DNA from 2 places in the Hoeflea algicola genome. Region 1 is predicted to be linked to the other one. Evidence: predicted binding sites of a transcription regulator. Region 1 holds the regulator's gene; the other holds the start of a gene.
The links. The regulator LexA, encoded in region 1, represses DNA repair genes until DNA is damaged. The targets are predictions, from matches to a motif close to TGTTCNNNNTGTGTTCNG.
Positions count from the first base shown of each region.

Region 2: the regulator LexA is predicted to act here: its motif matches at 1,265-1,282, upstream of OEG84_RS18120 (DNA recombination protein RmuC).

Region 1 is NZ_JAOVZR010000001.1:615,669-622,932, forward strand. Features, by position in the region: gene gltA (citrate synthase) at 1-145, opposite strand, end outside; partial or broken gene OEG84_RS25445 (ComEC/Rec2 family competence protein) at 792-1,751, shown strand; gene OEG84_RS03125 (ComEC/Rec2 family competence protein) at 1,891-2,991, shown strand; gene lexA (transcriptional repressor LexA) at 3,297-4,010, opposite strand; gene OEG84_RS03135 (molybdopterin molybdotransferase MoeA) at 4,109-5,320, opposite strand; gene moaC (cyclic pyranopterin monophosphate synthase MoaC) at 5,320-5,826, opposite strand; gene trpC (indole-3-glycerol phosphate synthase TrpC) at 5,828-6,643, opposite strand; gene trpD (anthranilate phosphoribosyltransferase) at 6,648-7,264, opposite strand, start outside.
Region 2 is NZ_JAOVZR010000001.1:3,715,631-3,722,894, reverse strand. Features, by position in the region: gene fmt (methionyl-tRNA formyltransferase) at 1-554, opposite strand, end outside; gene def (peptide deformylase) at 672-1,190, opposite strand; gene OEG84_RS18120 (DNA recombination protein RmuC) at 1,315-2,601, shown strand; gene OEG84_RS18115 (hypothetical protein) at 2,755-3,336, shown strand; gene OEG84_RS18110 (ribokinase) at 3,361-4,260, shown strand; gene OEG84_RS18105 (nucleoside hydrolase) at 4,257-5,195, opposite strand; gene OEG84_RS18100 (Hsp20 family protein) at 5,457-5,888, shown strand; gene OEG84_RS18095 (BQ00720 family protein) at 5,944-6,201, shown strand; gene ptsN (PTS IIA-like nitrogen regulatory protein PtsN) at 6,269-6,733, opposite strand; gene hpf (ribosome hibernation-promoting factor, HPF/YfiA family) at 6,854-7,264, opposite strand, start outside.

The sequences.
Region 1 (7,264 bases):
AGGTAAAGCCAGGATCGTAGGTGAACGCTCCGGTTTGCTTGTACAGCGCGCCGATATCGACGACCTTTGGACCGATTGTTCCGACCTTGATCGGAAGTTCGACCTCGTTTCCGTCCATTGTTAGTTTCGCGTTCTTGTCTGCCATGGCATGTCCTTCCACAAATGCAGGCGTCCCGGCGCTTGTCCGACGCCTTGGATGACCGTCCCGGTTTAGCTATATGATTTCCGGGACCCTGCCAAGCTATGCGCAAGGCTAATTGTGCATCGCCGCATTAGAGTGCCAAGCTGTCCACCCGATCCGATGACCCAATCTAACACGTTGGAATTGCCCGTGAAAAGCGGCATATCAGTTGCGGATTGTGTGGCTCGCCATGGAATTTGGTAGTCACGCACGCGGCGTGCCATTTATGGTGGCAATTGCACCAAATACGCGTGTATTGTGTTGCGCTTGTAGCGGGGCGTGCACAATGCGGCCAAAACGCACAGAATTGGCTAACGGACTGGAGGACGGGATCAATTTTCCGTCATCCTCCGCGCTGCAGCGCCCTGATGGAGTTACTGATTTTCAACGGCTGCCGCCGCGTCTCACCGAGCGCACGGCCCTTACCGCACTGGGTTTTCGGGCCCGGTTCGGGGCGGCCGTCCTATCCGCCAACGCTGCGGAAACGGGGCGTGGATTGGTGTTTTTGCTTGTCCCGGTGATGATGGGGTTGGGCGCCGGCTTGTTCTACATGGCACCCGAAAACCCGCCGGCTCTCCCCCTTGCCACAGGCTTCCTGTCATTTCTGCTGATGGCCCTGATCACCCGTGCCGGCCACCCGAACGCTGCCTGCATTGCCGGCCTTGCGGCGGCGGCTTTTGCCGGTTCGCTGGCAGCCACCGTCGAGCTGCATGGCACCGGGCCGCTGCTCGATTCGGATGTGACGACCGAGGTCACCGGCCGCGTCGAAGCGCGTGATTTCGATGCGGGCGGCAGGGTGCGCTACCTGATCAGGCTTACCGGCACCGCCGATCCACTGATCCGCCGGCCGCCACGGCGGGTCAGGTTGGTCGCGCGATCGCCGCACAGCCCGCTACCGGTGGGAAGCCTGATCAGCGGCCGGGCACGCCTTTCTGCGCCGTCCGGGCCGGTCTTGCCCGGCGGCTATGATTTTGCTTTCGGCGCCTTTGTGAATGGCATCGGCGCGCACGGCTTTTTCTACCGGGCGCCACGGGCGGTTCCCGCCGCACCGGCAAGCCCCGGCTTGGCCGAAGCAGCAAAATTCCAATTGCGGCAACTCCGCGAACATGTCTCAGCGCGCATCCGCTCGCTTCTGCCAGGTGATCCGGGCGGCATCGGTGCGGCGCTTACAGTCTCCGACCGGCTCGGCATCAGCCAGACCACGGTCGACGCGCTGCGTGCAACCGGCCTGGCTCACATTTTGGCAATTTCTGGCCTGCACATGGCGCTTGCCGCCGGCACGCTGTTCGTCGGGTTGAGAATGGGGCTGGCGCTGTTTCCCGGGCTGGTCGAAGCCTGGCCGGTCAAAAAGGCAGCCGCCATTGGCGCCATGCTGACCGCAACCGCTTACCTGTTGATTTCGGGCGGCAGCGTGCCGACATTGCGTGCCTGGATCATGCTAATTGTCATGCTGGTCGCAGTTCTCGCCGACCGGCCGGCACTGACCATGCGCAATGTCGCGCTGGCCGCAATCCTGATCATCCTGATCTCGCCATCTGCCGTGGTTGGCCCCGGTTTCCAGATGTCGTTTGCGGCAACCGCAGCGCTGGTCTCCGCCTATGCCGCGCTGACCGGCCGAAGACGAACGCGCGAGATCGGGCGGCAACAGCGCCCACCGCTTCTTCAAACCGCCGGAGTGGCTGGCCCGGATTGTCCGGGGGCTGATCGGCTTGGCGATCACTTCGCTGGTTGCAGGCCTCGCCACTGGTCTGTTCTCGGCGCATCATTTCAACCGGGTGGCGGGAAACGGCTTGCTCGCCAACATGCTCGCCATGCCGCTGGTGACTTTCGTGGTCATGCCCTCAGGCCTGGTCGCCATGCTGACCATGCCGTTCGGGCTCGACGCCTGGCCGCTGCAACTGATGGGGTTGGGGTTGCGCGGCGTTATCGCCGTCGCCCGCTATGTCGACGCATTCGGCGGCGATCTGCTGATCGGTCAGATCCCGCTGCACGCCACCGTTGCGGCAGGCGCTGGGTTGATCGTACTGGTCATGCTGCGCAGCCGACTGCGGCTTGCGGGCACCGCGCTGATCGCCGCAGGCGCCGTGCTGGCGTTACCACCGCTGGCGCCGCGGGCTCCCGATATTCTGGTCAGCGAGGATGGCCGCCTGATTGGCCTGAACACCCCCGATGGTCTTGCCAGCAACGCCGCACGCCCTTCGGAGTTCACCTTCCGGCAATGGCAGACCGCTCTGCGCGGTCCGCAGCACCTGCCGCCAGTGCCCCACAGCACCGCTTTGATCGCCACAGCCACCGAGCCCGAAACACAGGCGGCCCATGAAATGCAGGCAAAAATTCTCGATCCGCTGATGGCCGCTGCCGCAGACCAGCCCTCCCGGTTTCAGTGCGCAAGTCGGGGAGTCTGCGCCGCGATTTACAAGCAGGCGACAATCATCGCCATTGACCGCGCCGAACTGATCGGCCCGGCTTGTGACCGCGCCGATCTGGTGATCGTCGCCACCCCTGTTTATATGAGCGCCTGCCGCTCCGGCGCGACGCTGGTCACATCGCGCAGCTTGCGTCGCAGCGGCGCCCTGGCGATTCGCATCCTCAATGTCGATCCACCAGGGTCGCCGCCGGGGATCGGTGCCAGTGCTGCCACCAGGGTAGCTTCACAGGCCGTGCGTGGATCCGGTGGTATCGGCGCTCGCGGCCGTGCTCCCAGAAAACGTCCGGTATTTGACATCGAGGCAGCCCTTGAGGGGGTCGTCAGGCCGTGGACAGTTCAGCGCTATTATGACTGGCGGACGCAAAGCTATGATTTGCCGTAATAGGCGGCTCGAACCCACATCGCGCAAAACCGGGCAGCGGTTCCGAGATAACGAATTTCTCAAGTTAATCCCGGTCCGGTCTGAGGTGCGGCCTTCAGTCGACCACGCGAACAGGCAATAAAAACAGACCGCAGCAGCAGATGCCGGCGCCATACTGTCTGGGTCCGTACCAAGGCGCCAGAATTGTCTTTCGTCCACCCGCTCATGACAGCGGCCCGGAAATCCGAGGGGATATCCGGGCCGCTTTCGTCTCAAGTCTTACCGCGCGGTTTGCGCGTCCGGCCGTTCAGCCGGGCAGGGCAGTTTTAGTGATAGCGGCGGATCAGGCCCACCAGCTTGCCTTGCACCTTGACCCGGTCCGGGCCGAAAATTCGGGTTTCATAGGCCGGGTTGGCTGCTTCCAGCGCGATCGAAGCACCCTTGCGGCGGAACCGCTTCAGCGTGGCTTCCTCGTCATCGACCAGCGCCACCACGATATCGCCGGGGCTTGCCGTCGAAACATTGCGGATTACCACCGTATCCCCATCAAAAATGCCGGCCTCGATCATCGAATCACCCTTGACCTCAAGCGCGTAATGCTCGCCCGGGCCGATCATTTCCACCGGCACGTTGATGCTGTGGGTGTTGTTCTGAATCGCCGAAATCGGCACGCCAGCGGCAATCCGGCCCATCATCGGCACTTCTGCCGTGGTCGCCGGTTCGTCATTGGCAGGGACTGCACGACGCACCGATTCCGGTTTACCGAGGCTGCCCTGGATCACGCTCGGCGAAAATCCGCGCCGCGGCTGCAAATTGTTCTGGTAGCTCTCGGGCAGCTTGATCACTTCCAGCGCCCGTGCCCGATTGGGTAGGCGGCGGATGAAGCCGCGTTCCTCAAGCGCCGTGATCAGCCGGTGAATCCCGGATTTGGAAGCAAGATTAAGCGCATCCTTCATCTCGTCGAAGGAAGGGGGAATCCCGCTTTCCTTCATCCGTTCGTGAATGAAAAGCAGAAGTTCGTGTTGTTTGCGCGTCAACATGATTCATACGTCCCGGTGCCCGAGGAGAAACAAAACCAGAACCGAAATACCATGTTCTATATGTGTTCCGCAAGAGCAGCCGAAACATTGACGGAACATCAGGGGCGCAAAACCAGCACATCGCAAGCGTCGCCAGCTATTGCCGGCGGCGCAAAAGGCGGCCGAATGATCAGGCAGCGGGCATCCGAAAATATCTTCATCAATGATGAATCCTGACGTAGCGACGGTGTTGCCTCGAGCCCGCCCTCGGGGCCCGGCGCAAGGTCCCCACGAAGATAGTCCTGGCGCTGGTCGTTTTCCGGCAAGTCTCTGGTCAGTATGGCTTTTTGGATCCGCTTCGGGGCAGGGCGTCCGCCCAGTCGTGCCACCAGCGGTTCTAGGAATAGATACGCACAGACAAGGCTCGAAGCCGGATTTCCCGGCAGTCCTAGCACCCGCATTTCACCCAGCCGTCCCGACATCAGCGGCTTGCCCGGGCGCATGGCGATTTTCCAGAAATCGAGCGCCATACCGCGCCCGGTCATGGCTTCCTGCACCAGATCATGGTCGCCCACCGAAGCCCCGCCAATGGTCACCAGCACATCGGCGCCCTGTGAAATTGCCGAATCAAGCGCCGCATCCAGCGCTTCCATCCGGTCCTCGGCGATCCCCAGATCGATCACGTCGGCGCCTGCGCCACGCGCCAGCGCCGCCACTCCAAAGGTGTTCGAGGCAATGATTTGCGATGGGCCAAGCTTCTGGCCGGGCAGGCGCAATTCGTCGCCGGTGGCGAGTATCGCCACCCTTGGCCTGCGTGCCACCGGCAGGCTCGCGTGGTTCATGGCGGCTGCAAAGGTGATCGCGCCCGCGTCGAGCAGCCGTCCGGCTTCGAGCCCCACCTTTCCCTCTGTGAAATCAACACCCGCAGGGCGGATATGCCGGCCGTCTATGGCTGCCTCGTTGATTCTCACGGTGCCGTCGCCAAGCGGTGAGACATGTTCCTGAATGACAATAGCATCGGCGCCCGCTGGCACCGGCGCGCCGGTGAAGATGCGGACTGTCGAGCCCGGCTCAAGCGTCCCGTCAAAACTGTGCCCGGCAGATGATTCGCCTTGAAGCTTCAACACGGTGCCGGCCTTCACGTCTTGCGCCCGCACCGCGTAACCATCCATGGCTGATGCCGCAAACGGGGGATGGGTGCGCAGCGCTTTGAGATCGCGCGCCAGAACCCGGTCGAAACACTCGGCCAGGCCGAGCATTTCCGGCTCACCCCGGGGGGCGGCTCCCTCGAGTATCTGCGCAAGTGCGTCGTCCACTGGCATCAGCGCCATCACTCAGCCTCCTCGGTCTTCAGATCCCAGGTTCCGGACTTGCCGCCGGACTTGGCGATCACCCTGATCCCGCCGATTTCCATGCCGCGGTCCACCGCCTTGCCCATGTCATAGATGGTCAGGCAGGCGACCGACGCTGCCGTCAGCGCCTCCATCTCCACACCGGTCTTGCCGGTCAGTTTTGCCAGCGTGCGCACGCGCAGGCCGGGCAGGGCGTCATCGGCGGTGATGTCGACGCTCACCTTGGTCAGCGCCAGCGGATGGCAAAGCGGAATCAGGTTTGCGGTCTGCTTGGCCGCCATGATGCCGGCAACCCGCGCGACGCCAATCACGTCGCCCTTCTTCATGTTGCCATCAAGGATAAGCTTGAGCGTTTCGGGCTTCATCCGCACATGGCCTTCGGCTTCGGCAATGCGCACCGTATTGGCCTTGTCACCGACATCCACCATTGCCGCCGAACCGTCCTCGGCAAGATGGGTGAGCCGCGAGGAGGTCTCATCGGCCATCTTATTCAGCCGCCGTGCGTGCGCTGTCGCCTGAAAGCAGCATTTGGGTGGCTGCCGTCACATCGGTCTGGCGCATCAGGCTTTCGCCGACCAGGAATGTCGAGATGCCGCTGCGCGACAGCCGCGCACAATCGGCGTGCGATCCGATGCCGCTTTCGCCTACCAGGATCCGGTCATCCGGCACCATCGCCGCCAGCCGTTCGGAAACGCTCAATGAGACCTCGAAGGTCCTCAGATTGCGGTTGTTGACGCCGATCAGCCGGCTATCGAGTTTGAGCGCACGTGTGAGCTCGTCCTCGTCATGCACTTCGATCAGCGCCGCCATGCCGAGCTCATGGGCTTCGTCTTCCAGCCGCTTGGCGTCGTCATCGTCCAGCGACGCCATGATGATCAGGATCGCATCCGCACCCCAGGCCCGCGCTTCGTGCACCTGGTAGATGTCGAACATGAAATCCTTGCGCAGCGCCGGCAGCTTGCAGGCCGCACGTGCCGCGGTCAGAAATTCCGGCGCTCCCTGAAACGAGGGCGCATCGGTCAGCACCGAAAGACAGGCAGCCCCTCCTGCCTCATAGGCCTTGGCCAGCGACGGCGGATCGAAATCGGCGCGGATCAGGCCTTTTGACGGGCTTGCCTTCTTGATCTCGGCAATCAGCGCATAACCGCCATCGGCATGCTTGGCCTCGATTGCGGCAATGAAGTCGCGCGGCGGCTCGGTGTCGGCTGCGCGTGCCTTGATCTCGCCAAGCGGCAGCTTGGCCTTGGCAGCGGCGATCTCTTCGCGCTTGTAGGTTTCGATTCGTGTCAGAATATCGCTCATTGGCTCAGCCCGCCTTTGGTGCAGGAGCATGAGCTTGCGACACACTGACCAGTGTGTCGAGTGCTGCCAATGCCGCACCACTGTCAATTGACTGGTTGGCCAAGGTAATGCCGTCAGCCAGCGTTTCCGCTTTGCCGGCCACCACCAGCCCGCCGGCAGCATTCAGCACCGAGATGTCGCGGTAGGCGCCGGCTTCGCCCTCGAGCAGCCGCTTAAGCGCCTTGGCGTTATAGGCGCCGTCGCCGCCCTTCAGCTTGGCCAGCGGCACCCGCGTCAGGCCAAATTCTTCCGGGGTTGTTTCAAACGAACGGATCTTGCCGTCTTCCAGCGCTACAATTTGCGTCGTTCCGGTCGTGGTCATCTCGTCCAGCCCGTCGCCATGCACCACCCAGACCGTTTCCGATCCCAGATCACGCATCACTTCGGCCAGCGGCTGCAGCCATTCGGGCGCAAACACCCCCAGTAACTGCCTCTTGACGCCGGCCGGATTGGCGAGCGGTCCCAACAGGTTGAAGATTGTTCTGGTGCCAAGCTCGACCCGGCTCGGCCCGACATGGCGCATCGCCGAATGATGGGCTGGCGCGAACATGAAGCCGACACCGGCCTGGTCGATACAGGCGG
Region 2 (7,264 bases), 3.1 Mb from region 1:
TCCAGCCTCTGCATTGCCTTGGTCATCAGTTGCGCGGTGATCTCGGAGAGCCGGTCGTGCAACTCACCGGTGGTCATGTCGGTGGCAATCGCGACGGTTTGCGTCAACGCCACCGGGCCGGTGTCGAGGCCTTCGTCCATTTTCATGATCATGACGCCGGTCTCATTGTCACCGGCCATGATGGCGCGCTGGATCGGCGCCGCACCGCGCCAGCGTGGCAACAGCGAGGCATGGCCGTTCCAGGCGCCTAGCCGCGGCGCATCGAGAATGGCTTTGGGCAAGAGCAGTCCGTAGGCGACAACCACCGCTGCGTCAGCTTCAAGCGCATCAAAGGCTTGCTGCTCCGCCTCGCCCTTCAGGCTCTTGGGCGTGAACACCGGAATGCCAAGTCGCTCGGCGGCGGCGTGCACCGGCGAGGGCAACACATCAAGGCCGCGGCGGCCAGCCGGGCGGGGCGGCTGCGAATAGACCGCAACGATCTCGTGTCCTGCCGCGGCAAGCGCTTCCAGCGTCGGTACGGCGTAAGCGGGCGTCCCCATGAAAATGATGCGCATCGGCAATTGGCCCGTCCGGTTATCGCGTTGTTCAACGCCCGTGTTCAAACGGGTTTTCCAGCCTCAGGTCAAGCCCGTCGAAGTCGCGGGTGTTTCCGAACCGACCCCCGAATGAGATCAGGCGGTCACCCGGGTTTTGGCGAGCTTGGTGAACTTGCGCACCACCATGTCGCGCTTAAGCTTGGAAATATGGTCGATGAACAACACGCCGTTGAGGTGATCAATCTCGTGCTGCAGGCAGGTAGCGAGCAGGCCGTCGGCCTCGGTCGTCTGCAGTTTGCCATCGCGGTCGAGATGTTTGACGGTAACCGATGCGGGCCGCTCGACATCGGCGTAGTAATCCGGGATCGACAGGCAGCCTTCCTCATAGACACTGGTGTCATCGCCGGTGGCGACAAGTTCGGGATTGATGAACACCTGCGGATTGGGGTCTTCATCCTTGCCCGCGATGTCGATTACCAGCAACCGCCGCGGCACCCCGACCTGGATGGCAGCAAGGCCAATGCCCGGCGCTTCATACATGGTCTCGAGCATATCCTCGACGAAGCCTTTGAGCTCGGAATCGACGCGTTCCACCGGCAGGCATTGCTGGCGCAGGATCGGATCGGGCAAATAGATGATCGGCTTGATGGTCATGACGCTGAAATAGTCACTGACAGCCGTCTCGTCAATCGCAGCTCACGGCAGTTTGAATTGCCGCCGGATCAGCTTGTTCCTGTTTTGATCTGACATTTGTGCCAGAATCAGCTAGGTCATCGTCATGGATAGCTCCACCGACGTGTTTTCGACCCGGCTTTTTGACCTTGGCGGCTCCGCAGTGACGCTCGGGCACGCGCTACTCGGCCTTGCCGTTGCATTGCTGCTGCTTTTTGGCTGGCTCGCACTGGCGCTTACCCGTGCCAACCGGCTGCGCGCGCAAGCTGACGCGGCTGCCGCTGCGCGCACCGCCCAGGCCGATGCGCGGCTTGCGGAAATCCTCAAGGCACAATCGGAAATGCAGGGCCGAATGGGGACGATGGCCGAATTGTTCGGCGCACGCCAGGCCGAACTCAACCAGTCGATCGGCCAGCGCCTCGATGGCATGACCCAGCGCATCGGCACCACACTGACCGATCAGACCCGCACCACCCACGAAAACCTGAGCAAATTGCAGGAGCGGCTGGCGGTGATTGATACCGCACAGGCCAACATCCAGTCGCTGGCGCGCGATGTGGTGGGGCTTCAGGCGATCCTGTCCAACAAGCAGACCCGTGGCGCCTTCGGGCAGTCGCGGATGGAAACCATCGTCCAGGACGGGTTGCCGATGGGCGCGTTCAGCTTTCAGCCTACCCTGTCGAATGGCATGCGGCCCGATTGCACCATCGCCATGCCGAATGATGCGCCGGATCTTGTCATCGACGCCAAATTCCCGCTGGAAGCATGGAACGCCATGCGCGCGGCGGAAACAGAGGGCAGCGGCGAGCAGGCCGCCCAGAGTGCACAACAGCGCTTCCGCCGTGATATCGAGGTCCATATCCGCGACATCTCGGAAAAATATCTGCTCGCCGGCGAAACCCAGGACACGGCATTTCTGTTCGTTCCGTCGGAATCGATCTTTGCCGAGATCCACGAGAATTTCGAGGCCATCGTGCACAAGGCGCAGCGGGCGCGGGTGGTGATTGTCTCGCCGTCGCTGTTGATGCTGTCGATCCAGGTGATCCAGGCGTTGCTGAAAGACGCGCGGATGCGCGAACAGGCGCATCTGATCCAGGGTGAAGTGCTGCGGTTGATGGAGGACCTGTCGCGGCTTGATGACCGGACCCGGAAACTGCAGGCGCATTTTTCCATGGCACAGAAAGATGTAGATCTGATCCTGACTTCGTCGGACAAGCTCAGCAAGCGCGGCGCCAAGATCGAGGCGCTGGAATTCGCCCAGATTGCCGATGATGCCAAACCCGCAGCCGCCACCCGTCCGGCCCAGGAAAGTGCACCCACCACCCAGCAAAATCCGAAATTCGAACCCCGCTCCACGACGCTAAAACTCCGCGTTGTCGACGAGGATGAATAGCTCTCAAAAGCTTAAATGCCGCAGCGTGGCTGGATGCCTTCTCGCTCTGCTTGCCCGGAAATGTCAGATTTCCGTTGCGCGGTCTCTGTGTCTCGTGTGATTTAAAACACCAATGAGCTGTCCAAACGGGCGGTTCGCATCGAGAGGAATATCATGACCATTCACGCCCGGCTTGCAGCCCTGCCGACATTTCCCGGTGCGATCAGCGGTGGCGTGATGCTCGCCGCCGTCCTCGGCTTCACCCTGGCGGCCTCCACCTCGGCCATGGCCGCAGAATGCGAAGTTTCGATGGAGCAGACCTGGCTGAGCGACCTTGTCGCATCCGCTCAAGTCAGTGGTCCATGCGCAAGTGCCAGCATTGAACTTGTGGTACGCAACGGTGTTGACGACGTCGTCTGGAGCGCTTCGCACGCCGCAGCAAATCTTTTTGGATTTGACGGTGTTGCGGACGCGGATTCGATGGGTGTTGCGCTGGGTGACTGGCTTGGCGATTACGCCGACAATTCCAGTTCCGGCCGATTGCCGGAATGGCCCGAAGGGGCGGACATGCCTGACGCCGGTGAATTCCCATTCTATGTCGAGGAAGGTGTCTCACGAGACGTTTACGAGACCTTGCGTACCGCTGATTATCCGATGATCTGCTACATTCAGGGCCACGAAAGCACCTTGTGCCTGGTCCAGCAGCCCGGCGTTAGCGTCCTGACCAATGTCGGCGCGCAGTCCTTTCCGGGCTAAGGTCGCCAAGCCGGGGAGACTGCCATGATTACCGTCATCGGATCCGTCAACATGGACCTGATCGCTACCACGCCGCGTCTGCCCGAACCGGGGGAAACCGTCAGCGGGACGGATTTCTCCACGGCCCAGGGCGGCAAGGGTGCCAATCAGGCGCTGGCGGCTCAGCGCGCCGGTGCTCAGGTCAGGATGACCGGGGCAGTTGGCGATGATGGCTTTGCCGCCGAGGCGCTCGCCTTGCTTGACGAGGCTGGCGCTGATCTGAGTTCAGTTCGCCACCTCGAAGGCCCCACCGGCACGGCGATGATCCTGGTCGGCGGCGACGGCGAGAACATGATCGTCATCATCCCCGGCGCTAACGGCCATGTCGCGGTAGAGGATGCCGAGCAGGCGGTGGCGCGCATGGCAGAGGGTGACACGCTGCTGCTGCAGATGGAAATCCCTCAAGCGGCAACAGAAGCGGCGCTGGTGGCTGCGCGCGCGGGCGGTATCACGAGCATTCTCAACATCGCCCCGTTGACCGACGCGGTCGAGCGGCTGGCGCCACTTGCCGATATTGTCATCGCCAACGAGACCGAGTTTGCCCGGCTATCGGGCCGACCGGCGGAAATGCTTGATGCAGCAAGAGCGGAACTTGAGGTGCTGCACAAAGCCACCGGTCAGTGCATGATCATCACGCTGGGTGGCGATGGCGTCCTCTGGGCCCGAGACGGCGCAATCGAGCACGTGGCTTCACTCAAAATCAAGCCGGTCGACACGGTTGGCGCGGGCGACACATTCTGCGGCTACCTGGCGCAAGGGCTCGACGCCGGCATGGACTTTGCCGCAGCCATCCGCCGCGCCGCAGTAGCTGGCGCGCTGGCTTGCCTGACGCCCGGCGCGCAGCCGTCGATCCCGTTGGCAAGCGACGTCACGGCCCGGCTTTAAAGCCGGGCGAGGCGCTCGATCAGCAGATCGAAAAAGCGATCGGAGTCGACATCGCCAGCCACAAAAGCATTGTCGGGTCGGTCGGTGACATTCCACCAATCAACCACCGTGGCGCCCAGCGTCAAGTCCGATCCGGTCTCGATCTCGACATTGCAGTGGCGGCCTGAAAACATTTCCGGGTCGATCAGCCAGGCAATCACTGTCGGATCATGAAGCGGGCCGCCATCGGTGCCATATTTGCGCTCGTCGAAGCGCTCGTAAAACTCCAGCATATCGGCCATGGCGCGCGAGGCGCGGTTGCCATTGGCCCTGAGCCTGGCAACCCGCACCCGGGTAGTCAGCACCTTGTGGGTAACATCGAGCGGCATCATGGTGATCGGCACGCCGGCGCCAAAGACGGCAGCAGCGGCTTCGGGGTCGACATAGATGTTGAATTCGGCCGAAGGGGTGATGTTGCCGCCCTCGAAATAACCGCCACCCATCAGCACGATTTGGCGCAGCCGAGCTGCGATGTCAGGAGCACGGGCAAATGCCATGGCAATATTGGTGAGCGGCCCCAGCGCGCAGAGGGTGACGCTCTTTTCCGGCTCGGTGCGCAGCGTTTCGATGATGAAATCAACTGCATGCCCGGACGCCAGCGGCTGGGCCGGGTCGAACAGCTCGACGCCATCAAGCCCGGTCTTGCCGTGCACATGCTCAGCGGTCACCAGCTTGCGCTTGAGCGGCGCCTCGGCGCCGGCGAAAACCGGGATGTCGGCGCGGCCGCAGATCTCCAGGACGATCCGCGCATTAAGCGCGGTGCGGGCCAGGGGCACATTGCCGGCGACGGCTGTAATGCCCACAACCTCGAGTTCAGGACTTGCCAGCGCCAGCATGATCGCCGCGGCGTCATCCTGTCCGGGATCGGTGTCGATGATGATCTTGCGCGGCGGCATGGCGGCTCCCTGAGGTGATGCGATTCGATTTTGCCAGATGATAAAGCACGTCAAACTCAAAAGGACCCGTCAGAATGTCCAGGGATGCTGATTATTTCCTCATATATGGCATGGCGGTGGCCCGAAATTGCTGCCGTCGTCTTGGTCCGCGCACCCCGCGTGGGTAGGTTCTTGCGTTGCGGCGATCAAGTTCCCATATTGAGGGCAAGCCGGATGCCGAATGCGGGTCCGGCGCCTGTCGCTTGAGAACGAGGACAAGCCATGTCACGCATGACGCCTTTTTCAAGCCCGCTGTTGCTGGGCTTTGATACAATGGAAAAGACCCTGGAGCGCATCGCCAAGGGGTCAGAGGGTTATCCGCCCTACAACATCGAACGAATTCGCGCCTCTTCGGACGGCACCAAGGTCGAACGGCTGAGGATCACGCTGGCTGTCGCCGGCTTCCGCGAGGAAGATCTCGACGTCACCACCGAAGAAAATCAACTGGTCATTCGCGGACGCCAATCCGATGCCGATGGGCGCGAATATCTGCACCGGGGCATTGCCGCACGGCAGTTCCAGCGCATGTTCGTGCTTGCCGAGGGCATGCAGGTGACCAGCGCAGAGCTCAAGAACGGCCTGCTGTCGGTAGACCTGATCCGCCCCGAGCCGGAACGCATGGTTCGAAAAATTAACATTTCGGTTCGAGACTGAACACCATGGTTCGATCCAACAGGACATTTCCTGCCACGAACAGGAGGAAATTATTATGATTGCCAAATCAGGAAAATCCCAATTATCTGCCCAGGATCTGGCGCTGCTCGGAGCCGGGAAAGTCGGCTACATCCGCAAGATGAACTCGGAAGACGTTACGGCCCGCTTCCCCGAAGCCCCGCAGCTTGACCCGGGACTTGAACTCTGGGCGCTGTTTGGCGCCGACGGCACGCCGATCCTGCTGACCGACAACCGTTCGAGCACGTTTTATCGCGCCGCCGAAGACGAGTTGAAAACCGTCAGCCTGCACTGATCTACAGCAGCGGCCGGGGCTATGGCGCCCCGGATGCAACGGCACGAAAAAACCAGTGGAATCCCGCTCAGGCGGCGTTGGAGGCCCGCTCTTCCGTCAGGAATGCGTAGAGCGAGGCTGCGTTGTCGGTGGCACGCAGCTTGGCGACCATGTCACTGTCGCGCATCACCCGGGCGATCCGTGACAGTGCCTTGAGGTGGTCGGCGCCTGCACCTTCGGGCGCCAGCAGCAGGAAGACCAGATCAACCGGCTGGTCGTCCAGCGATTCGAAATCGACCGGCTGGTCGAGCCGGGCGAACACGCCGACAATATGATCCAGCGTCGGCAGTTTGCCGTGGGGGATGGCAATGCCATTGCCAACACCGGTGGAACCGAGACGTTCGCGCTGCAGAATGACGTCAAACACCTCGCGCTCGGGAAGTCCTGTGACTTCCGAGGCTTTGGCCGCCAATTCCTGCAACAGCTGTTTTTTGGAGTTTGCCTTGAGCGCGGGCAGCACGGAGTTCTGCGCAATCAGATCAGCAAGCGCCATATCAAAATCCTCGTTTCAAGCCCGCTTTCCGGGCCTCGTGGTTGGCTCTGCGAAAACCACCGGCGGCGCGAAGTCCAAACTCCGCGCTGCCAATGGTCTGCTTTGTACCGGCCATAACGGTCAGGATTTAACGCCGCCAGCGTCAACCCATCCGATATTGCCGTCATTGCGGCGATAGACCACATTGAGGGCATCGTTGCCCGCATTGCGGAACATCAAGATCCGATCGTCTGTCATATCAAGCGCCATCACCGCGTCGGCCACACTCATGGTGACGAGCTGCTTGGTGCTTTCGGCGATAATCGCCGGAGAATAATCTTCAGGCACTTCTTCGGCGTCATCACCAGAGGAATCCACAACTGCATAGTGAAGCTGGGTCTGGTTCTGCTGGGCGTTGGCATAATGATCCTTGAGACGCCGCTTGTAGCGGCGCAGGCGCTTTTCAACCCGCTCTGCGGCGGCATCGAACGCCGGCTGCGGGTCCTGCGCTTCGCCGGTGGCGTGTAGCACCACACCGGTATCAAGGTGAAT